Regions from separate parts of the Pseudarthrobacter sp. MM222 genome, predicted to be linked through region 4. Evidence: riboswitches for the same ligand, from Rfam matches in the RefSeq annotation. Region 4 holds a riboswitch; each other region holds the start of a gene.
What was found. A riboswitch is a leader RNA that binds a small molecule or an ion and turns the genes downstream of it on or off. The one in region 4 is predicted to bind thiamine pyrophosphate.
Positions count from the first base shown of each region.

Region 1: another riboswitch for thiamine pyrophosphate. It lies ahead of thiO (glycine oxidase ThiO); the one in region 4 lies ahead of OM977_RS18450 (ECF transporter S component).
Region 2: another riboswitch for thiamine pyrophosphate. It lies ahead of thiC (phosphomethylpyrimidine synthase ThiC); the one in region 4 lies ahead of OM977_RS18450 (ECF transporter S component).
Region 3: another riboswitch for thiamine pyrophosphate. It lies ahead of OM977_RS11835 (bifunctional hydroxymethylpyrimidine kinase/phosphomethylpyrimidine kinase); the one in region 4 lies ahead of OM977_RS18450 (ECF transporter S component).

Region 1 is NZ_OX352321.1:3,116,917-3,119,109, reverse strand. It holds gene OM977_RS14185 (ferritin-like domain-containing protein) at 1-221, shown strand, start outside; gene thiE (thiamine phosphate synthase) at 247-942, opposite strand; TPP riboswitch at 968-1,105, shown strand; gene thiO (glycine oxidase ThiO) at 1,099-2,193, shown strand, end outside.
Region 2 is NZ_OX352321.1:2,717,078-2,719,270, reverse strand. It holds gene thiC (phosphomethylpyrimidine synthase ThiC) at 1-832, opposite strand, end outside; TPP riboswitch at 828-935, opposite strand; gene OM977_RS12450 (amidohydrolase family protein) at 1,039-2,151, shown strand.
Region 3 is NZ_OX352321.1:2,597,771-2,599,963, reverse strand. It holds gene OM977_RS11840 (Rne/Rng family ribonuclease) at 1-963, shown strand, start outside; TPP riboswitch at 1,081-1,178, shown strand; gene OM977_RS11835 (bifunctional hydroxymethylpyrimidine kinase/phosphomethylpyrimidine kinase) at 1,161-2,193, shown strand, end outside.
Region 4 is NZ_OX352321.1:4,023,524-4,025,716, reverse strand. It holds gene mnhG (monovalent cation/H(+) antiporter subunit G) at 1-279, shown strand, start outside; gene OM977_RS18455 (DUF4235 domain-containing protein) at 337-600, opposite strand; TPP riboswitch at 789-927, shown strand; gene OM977_RS18450 (ECF transporter S component) at 995-1,627, shown strand; gene OM977_RS18445 (ABC transporter ATP-binding protein) at 1,671-2,193, shown strand, end outside.

The DNA.
Region 1 (2,193 bases), 910 kb from region 4:
TTGCCGACGACCCGCGGCTGGCTTCCCGGCTGGCGCTGTGGGCGAGGCGGCTGCTGGGGGAGGCCCTGACGCAGGCCCGGCGGGTCAGCTTCGAGCACGCGTTCCTCGGCGGTCTGATCGGTGCGGACGAGGAGCGGTCCCGGGAAATGGTCCGGGAACTGACGGTGCAACTCGCCGCCAATCACTCGCAGCGGATGACGCAGCTGGGGCTGGCCGGCTAGCTTGCCGGGGCGGCCGCCGCTGCCGTCAGGCTTCCGCGGCGTCGAGGGCGGCCAGCAGGTCGCGGGCGGCGCCGGCGGGATCCTCAGCCTCGGTGATGGCCCGGACCACCACGATCCGGCGGGCACCGGCTTCCACCACCTGCTCCACGTTCCCCAGGTCGATGCCGCCGATCGCGAACCAGGGCACCACACCGTCCACCCTGCCGACGTCGGCAGCCTCGGCCCGGCGGATCGCTTCGGCGGCATACCGCACCAGCTCCAGCCCGACGGCGGCTCGGCCCGGCTTGGTGGGCGTGGCCCAGACGGGTCCCACGCAGAAGTAGTCGAGGCCGCTGCGGCCAGGCGATGCGAGGATCGCCGCGTCCACCTGGTCCGGGCTGTGCGTGGACAGCCCCACCACGGCATCCTTGCCGAGGAAGTGCCTGGCGGCCGCGAGCGGGATGTCCTTCTGGCCGACATGGAACACGGGCGCGCCCGACAGTGCGGCCAGATCCGCACGGTCGTTGACCGCCCAGAGCCGTCCGTGCCGGTGGGCCGACTGGTGCAGGATCTCGAGCAGCTCGAGTTCCTCGGCCGCCTCGAGGGACTTATCGCGCAGCTGGATGATGTCGACGCCGCCGGCAAAGGCGGCATCCACGAAGGCCTCAAAGTCGCCGCGGTCCCTGCGGGCATCGGTGCACAGGTACAGGCGGGCGGTGGTGTGGACGTCATCGCGGCTCATACCCCAAGCCTAGTTCCTCTAAACTGGGCCATACCGCGGGAGCCCGCTGCAAGGTCATGCGCCACTTGGCGTTTTCGGCCCTGCAGGGCTGAGAGGGCATCAGAGCCGACCGCTTGACCTGATCCGGTTAGTACCGGCGTAGGGAAGGAATCCGCCATGGGCACTCCAGCCGGTTTGAGGGATGCGCCCGCCGCGGCGCCGCATGACGGTCCCGCCGGGCAATATTACGACGTGGCCGTGATCGGCGGCGGCGTCGTCGGGCACGGTATCGCGTGGGAGGTGCGTCGCTCGGGCCGGACCGTGGCCCTGATCGACGACGCCCCCGGCACCGGCGCCAGCTGGGCTGCGGCCGGCATGCTGGCCCCGGTGAGTGAACTCCACTACCAGGAGGAGGACCTGCTGGAGCTGATGCTCGAGTCCTCCCGGTTGTGGCCCGACTTCGCGGCGCGGCTCCAGCCCGCAGCCGCGGAACCCACTGACAGCGGCGGTAACGGAGCAGCCACCGGGACCGGTTACCTCACGACGCCGACCCTCGCGGTGGGCGCCGATGCGGCCGACCGCCGGGCGCTCGCGGACCTCCGGAACGTGCAGCAGGCCTGCGGACTCTCGGTGGAGCCCCTTACCGTCCGCGAGGCCCGCCGACGCGAGCCACTGCTGAGCCCGGGCATTTCCTGCGCCTTCGACATTCCCGCCGACCACCAGGTGGACCCCCGGCTCCTGCTTGCCCGGATCGCGGCGCTGCTGGCAGCGGACAGCGGGAGCCATGCCGTGCAGCGCCGCGCCGCAGGGCTGCTCTGGCAGGACGGACGTGTCGCCGGCGTCAGGCTGGCCGGCGGAGCGCAAGTCCGCGCGGGGGAGACCATCGTGGCCAACGGTCTTGGCGCCGCCGGGCTCGGCGGGCTCCCGCCCGGACTTAGCCTGCCGCTGCGGCCGGTCCACGGCGACATCCTCCGGCTCCGGGTACCGGCCCGGCTGCGGCCGCTGCTGGGCTCCACCGTGCGGGGCCTGGTCCGCGGCGTGCCGGTCTACATCGTCCCGCGCCGGGACGGCACCGTGGTGATAGGAGCCACCCAGCGCGAAGACGCCCTCGCGGAACCGGCGGAATCCGGGGTGGGCGCGGTCTCCGCCGGAGGCGTGTACCAGCTGCTGCGGGATGCCCAGCAGCTGCTGCCCGCCGTCGCCGAACTGGAACTGCTGGAGGCCACCGCCCGGGCCCGGCCCGCGACGCCGGACAACGCCCCGCTGCTGGGC
Region 2 (2,193 bases), 1.3 Mb from region 4:
CGATCACGGTGTCCCGGAAGATCTCCCAGGTGAGGGCGTTGGCCTCCCCGTTGACCTTTTCCAGCGCCTGGTAGATGGGCACCGTGCCGATGGGCACGGGGGAGTTGCGGATGAGCCATTCCCGGGTGGTGTGGATGTCGTCGCCGGTGGAGAGATCCATGACGGTATCCGCGCCCCATTGCGTCGCCCACTGCAGCTTGTCGACTTCCTCCGCGATGGAACTGGTCACGGCGGAGTTTCCGATGTTGGCGTTGATCTTCACCAGGAAGGCCTTGCCGATGATCATCGGCTCGGATTCGGGATGGTTGACGTTGCTGGGGATGATGGCGCGGCCCGCGGCCACTTCGCTGCGGACCAGCTCGACGTCGCAGTTCTCGCGCAGCGCCACGAACCGCATCTCCTGGGTAATCACCCCGTCCCGGGCGTAACGCATCTGCGTCACCGTCCGGCCGTCGACGGCGCGGCGCGGTACCGGGCGGAGCCCCCGCCACTCGGCCGACGCCGCGCCCCGGCGCACCGCGGATTTGCCGTCGTCGAGCAGGTCCCTTCGCCGGCCGGCATAGGGTTCGGTGTCCGCCCGGGCCTCGATCCAGGGCGCCCGGAATGGTTCCAGGCCCCGCACCGGATCGCTTCCCGGGCCGGCGGTCCGGTAGATCCGGAACGGCGCGTTACTTGCACCGCCGGGGGAGTCCGCCAGGGCGATCTCGGTCACCGGAACGCGGATGCCGTGTTCTGCGTCCGTGGCGAACGCCAGGGAGTGGGCCTTCAGCGATTGGGTGGGGCCTGCGGGCTGGATCTGGACAGGGCTGTGCTGTGTCAACTGGGTATTCACGAAAATACTCACTTCCTTCGCCGGCATTACCCGGACAGGTTCAACGGTCGCAGGCTGCGTCAGCCCGATCTCAGCCCCTGCAGGGGCACCCGTGTGGTCGTAGACGAAGCTACCACAGGCCTCGGGGCGGGCTGTGTCATATGCGTCATCGGGCGGGACAGGCTTCTCCGGCGCGGCCCGATGGCGTCGCGGATTAGGCTGTATGGATGAGCAGCATCATCGAGTTCGGCGGCCCCGTCCTCACCGGACGGGACACGGAACACCGGGGCCTCTGGTCCGTCGACGGGCTCCTGACCTTCCACCGTCCGGCCGCGGCGCCGGACCTCGTGCTGGACGGCTGGGTCATCCCCGGACTGGTCGATGCGCACTGCCATATCGGCCTCGGCCCCGGCGGCGACGTCCCCGGCTCGGTGGCGGAGGCGCAGGCGCGCACCGACCGCGACGCCGGAACGTTGCTCGTGCGGGACGCCGGCGCCGTGCACGACACCCGGTGGCTGCAGCGCCGCGCCGACATGCCGCGCATCATCCGCTCGGGCCGGCACATCGCCAGGGCGCGGCGCTACCTTCGGGGCTTCGCCGTCGAAGTGGCCCCGGAGGATCTGGTCGAGGCGGTGCGCAAGCAGGCCCGGGCCGGTGACGGCTGGGTCAAGCTCGTGGGGGACTGGATCGACCGCGACGCCGGCGACCTCACCCCCAGCTTTCCGGCCCCCGTGCTCAAGGACGCCGTGCAGGCCGCCCACGACGAGGGCGCCCGGGTCACGGCGCACTGCTTCGCCGAAGACACCCTGGACAGCATGCTCGACGCCGGGATCGACTGCATTGAGCACGCCACCGGCCTGCTTCCACGGCACCTGCCGCGTTTCGTCGAGCAGGACATTCCGATCGTGCCCACCCTGATCAACATCGCAACCTTCCCCGACATCGCCGCGCAGGCGGAGGCAAAATACCCCCGCTACGCGGCCCACATGCGCTCGCTCTGGGAACGCCGCGCCGAGCGCGTTCTGGAAGCCTACGAGGCCGGCGTGGGCATCTACGCCGGAACCGATGCGGGCAGCGTCATCAAGCACGGGCGGATCGCCGACGAAATCCAGGCGCTGCACTCCGCCGGGCTTCCGGCCCGGGCAGCCCTCGACGCCGGCGCCTGGGCCGCCCGCGCTTGGCTGGGCGCGGACGCGATCAGCGAGGGGGCCAGCGCGGACGTCCTTGTCTGCGCCGAGGATCCACGGACGAACCTCGGCACGCTGCGGCAGCTCAGCCACATCGTGTTGCGGGGTGAAGTGATCCGCAGGGAACGTGGCGGGGAATCAGCTCCGCATTAGGAATAAATTGAAGCTTCAAGTAATTTAGTTCTATGTAAGGCC
Region 3 (2,193 bases), 1.4 Mb from region 4:
GTGACCTCGCTCGGGCTGGTACAGATGACCCGCAAGCGGATGGGTACCGGGCTGCTGGAAGTCTTTGGCGAGCAGTGCGAAACCTGCGCCGGCCGCGGCATCGTCACGCACGACGAGCCCGTGGAGCACCGCCGCGCCAACGTCGTCGCCGCGGAACACCACGTCCCGCGGACCGAGAACCAGCCCGCTGCCCGCACGGAGCGCAAGGGCCGCCGCCGCGGCAAGGGAGCTCAGGGCGGGCCGGAGTCCGCTCCGTCGGCACCGGCAGCCCTCCACCCCGAGCCCACCGAGGCCGAGCGCCACGCCAAGGCGGAGGCCACCCGGGCTGCCCTGGCGAACATCGCCGCCGCCGCGCACGCTGCCCACCTGCACGAGGGGGAAGCGGCAACCGCGCACGACGCCGGCACCCGCCAGGCGGAGACCCGCCAGGCCGTCGTCGAGACGGCCCGGCAGCTGGCCGCCACTGAGGAAGCAGCCGGACGTCCCGCTGCTGTGCTGACCTTCGGCGGCGAGCAGGTGGTGCTGCCGTACGTCGAGCACGCCGACGAGGGGACCGCACCCGCACTGACCCTTGACCTGCTGACGGAGGCTTTCGCCCACCTTGGCGACGCCGAGGAGAGCAAGCCCGCCGCCGGGCAGGTGTCCACGAGCTCGGCGCCGGCCGAGGCGCAGGCTCAGGCATCGGAGCCAGCGCAGGCTCAGGCGCCGGCGAGGGCCGACGTCGAAACTGGTACCTCCCGGGGCCGCCGCGTGCGCCGCAACCGGAGCGCCAGCCGCGCCCAGGGTGCAGCCAACGAGACGTCCATTGAACACCGCGAGGCAGCCGAGCAGCGTGCCGCAACGGCCGCGGCCGGAGCCGTGCACGAGGCAAAGGCGCCCTCCCCGGACCAGGCAGCGGCAAAGCCGGCCGCGTCGAACGAACCGATCATCCTCGGTGTCGGCGTGCCGGCGTCGGAGCTGTAGCCCCGGAGCCCCACCAAAATAATCCAGTATGGCCGCGGGTGCGGTCCGGACCCGGCGTAGCAATTCGCCGAGGTTCGGGCCGCACCCGCCGTCCGTTAAGCAGTGCGGCTAGGCTGGAGCACTGACACGGGGTGCCGCGCAACGAGCCGGCTGAGATCCAGACCCGTTGAACCTGTCCGGTTAGCACCGGCGAAGGGATGTCTCTCGTGGCAACAGCTGTCCTTCCATCCGCATTTCTGCCCCCCGCTCCGCGCACCGCCCCGCCACGGATTCCCCGGGTGCTGGCCATCGCCGGTTCCGACCCGTCCGGCGGCGCGGGCATCCAGGCGGACCTGAAAAGCATTGCCGCCCATGGCGGGTACGGCATGGCCGCGATCACCGCCCTCACGGCCCAGAACACCCGCGGCGTCCAGGCCGTCCATGTTCCACCGGCCGCCTTCCTGACGGCCCAGCTGGACGCCGTGAGCGCGGACATCGGCATCGACGCCGTCAAAATCGGCATGCTCGGCGACGCCTCCGTGATCGATGCCGTCCGACGCTGGCTGGAGCAGGCCCGTCCCGGCATCGTCGTCCTGGACCCCGTCATGGTGGCCACCAGCGGGGACCGGCTGCTCGCCGAGACAGCCGAGGCCGCCCTGCACGCGCTTCTTCCCCTCGCGGACCTCGTCACGCCCAACCTCGCGGAACTCGCCCTGCTGCTCCGGGAGCCGGTCGCGGCCGACTGGGCCGAGGCCCTGGCTCAGGGCAAACGGCTCGCCGCCCAGACCGGCACCACGGTCCTGGTGAAGGGCGGTCATCTCGACGGCGGCGCCGGCAGCGAATCCGGCGCGGGCAGTGAGGCCGGCGCGGGCAGTGAGGCCGGCGGCGGCTGCCCGGATGCGCTCGTCAACACCGGGGGATTGCTGGGCCAGGAGACAGTCGTGGTGCAGGGCCGACGCGTTCCCACAAGCAACAGCCACGGCACCGGATGCTCGCTGTCCTCGGCGCTGGCAACAGTGCAGGCCCGCGTGGGGGACTGGGAAGCCGCGCTGCGCGAGGTCAAGCCCTGGCTCGAAGGTGCGCTGCGCGACTCGGAGCACCTGGATGTCGGCACCGGCAACGGCCCGGTGCACCATTTCCACCACGTCCAGCACCTGACCGCGGGCCACCGCCTCGATCAGGGTCCCGCGGACACCCGGGTTCCGGCCAAGGGCGAGTTCGTCGCTGCCCTCGGGGCGGGCGCGGCGCAGG
Region 4 (2,193 bases):
GCGACGAAGCCGCAGGTACTGGGGCTGTTCCTGCTGCTTTGCGCGGTGGGGCTTCAGATGCGCACCTGGTGGGTCTGGCCCGTCCTGGTGGTCGCCTGGATCTTCCAGCTGCTCACCGTTCCGGTGTCCGCGCACATGGTGGGGCGGGCCGGGTACCGCACCAAGCACCTCCACCGGGAGCTGCTCAGCGCAGATGAGCTTGAGGCCGTGGTGCAGCAGGCGGCGGGCGCGAGCGGATTTTCGGACGACAGCGACGACGAGGCGAGCCGCCGCCGGTAACGGGCTCCGGCAGCGGCGCCGGTGACGGGTGCCGCCGGCGTCTGCCCGCGCTCCGGCCTAGACGATGTCCTGGGACTTGGCGAAACGGGTGATCGCGCGCTGGGTGCCGCGGTTGGCGAGGACCTGGATGATGGCGCTGACCGAGGCGGAGACCAGTGCGAAGGTCAGGGCCGAACGCAGGGTGGTGGGGATGTCGTCGTCGTGGCCCTTCGGCGGCTTGTTGCCGGTGGACTTCTCCCAGACGGTGTCGACGATCTTGGTACCGACAAACCCGGCGAGCAGGCTTATGCCGGTGCCGAGCAGCTTGATGAAGATGTTCATTCTTCGGACTCCTTCGGGGAGGGAACGGGGCTTCCCCTAGCCTAGCGTCCCGTCCCTGACGGGAGGACCGACGGTACGGGCCCGCTCCGGCGGAGCATCTCCGCCTGAGGGCCAGCGTGAATGTGACACCCGCCCAAAGGAAACCCCGCCGGGCGGGTGTAAACTGACACCGCCCACAAGGGTGATCTTAAATACGACAGGGGAGCGCCGCCGTCGGCAGCTGGAGGAATCCAGGGACCATCGGTGGGCGCTGAGAGTGCGGACAGCCGCAGACCCTCGAACCTGATCCGGTTAGTACCGGCGCAAGGGAGTCGAGTTCTCAGAATGCACGGCGGGGTGGCGGAAGCCGCGGCCGGCCGGTGCATTCTCCCCTCCTGTTCCTCAGGAGGACGACATGACTGATATTTCTGCCAAGCAGGGCCTGGCCCGGCGCAGCTACAACTGGCGCGTAGTGGACATTGTGGTGGCCGCCTTGATTGCGGTCGCCGGAGGCATCATCTTCTGGGCCTGGTCCCAGGGTGCCAACCTGATTTCCGCCCCGGTCAACGCGCTGTATCCGCCGCTGACGGGGCTCTACGCCGGCGGCTGGATGATTCCCGCCGTACTGGGCATGCTCATCATCCGCAAGCCGGGCGCGGCCCTCTTCTGCGAAACCGTAGCGGCCACCGGCGAGCTGATCATGGGGTCCCAGTACGGCACGACGGTGCTGATCTCCGGCGTCCTGCAGGGGCTCGGCGCGGAGCTCGTGTTCGCCGCCCTGGTCTACAAGAAGTTCAATCTGCCGGTGGCGTTGCTGGCCGGTGCCGGTGCGGGCCTCTTCTGCGGCCTCAATGACTCGTTCCTGCCGTGGGGCTGGAACATCGCTTACGCCGGCGGCGACAAACTCGCCTACATCATCTTCACCGCCGTCTCCGGTGCCGTGATCGCCGGCGGTCTGTCCTGGCTCGCCACCCGGGGACTGGCGAAGACCGGGGTACTGAGTTCCTTCGCCTCGCGCAAGGCCGCCACGGAGCCCGTGTTCTCCTGAAGACCGCACCGCTGACAGAATTCCCGACGACGGGCCACCGCGCATGAGCGCAACCAACTCCGTCCGCCCCGCCCAGGTCACGGCACGTGGCTGGGGCTGGCGGCACGCTGGAAGGTCCCGGCCCGCGGTCAACGGGCTGGACCTGGACATCAGCCCCGGGGAGCGGGTGCTGCTGCTGGGGCCCTCGGGCTCGGGCAAATCGACGCTGCTCCACGCCCTGGCGGGGGTCCTCGGCGACAACACCGCCGGCGACAATTCCGCCGGGGCCACCCCGGAGGATTCCGATGAGACCGGCACGCTGCTGATCGACGGCGCCTCACCGCGGGCGCAGCGGGGCCGGGCCGGGCTTGTCCAACAGGACCCGGAAACCCAGGTGGTGCTCTCCCGGCTTGGCGATGATGTCGCGTTCGGCGCGGAAAACCTGTCGGTGCCCGCGGCCGAGATCTGGGTCCGGGTGAGGGAAGCGCTCGACGACGTCGGACTGGGCCACCTGCCGCTGAACCATCCGACTTCGGCCCTGTCCGGCGGGCAGAAGCAGCGTTTGGCCCTCGCCGGGATCCTGGCCA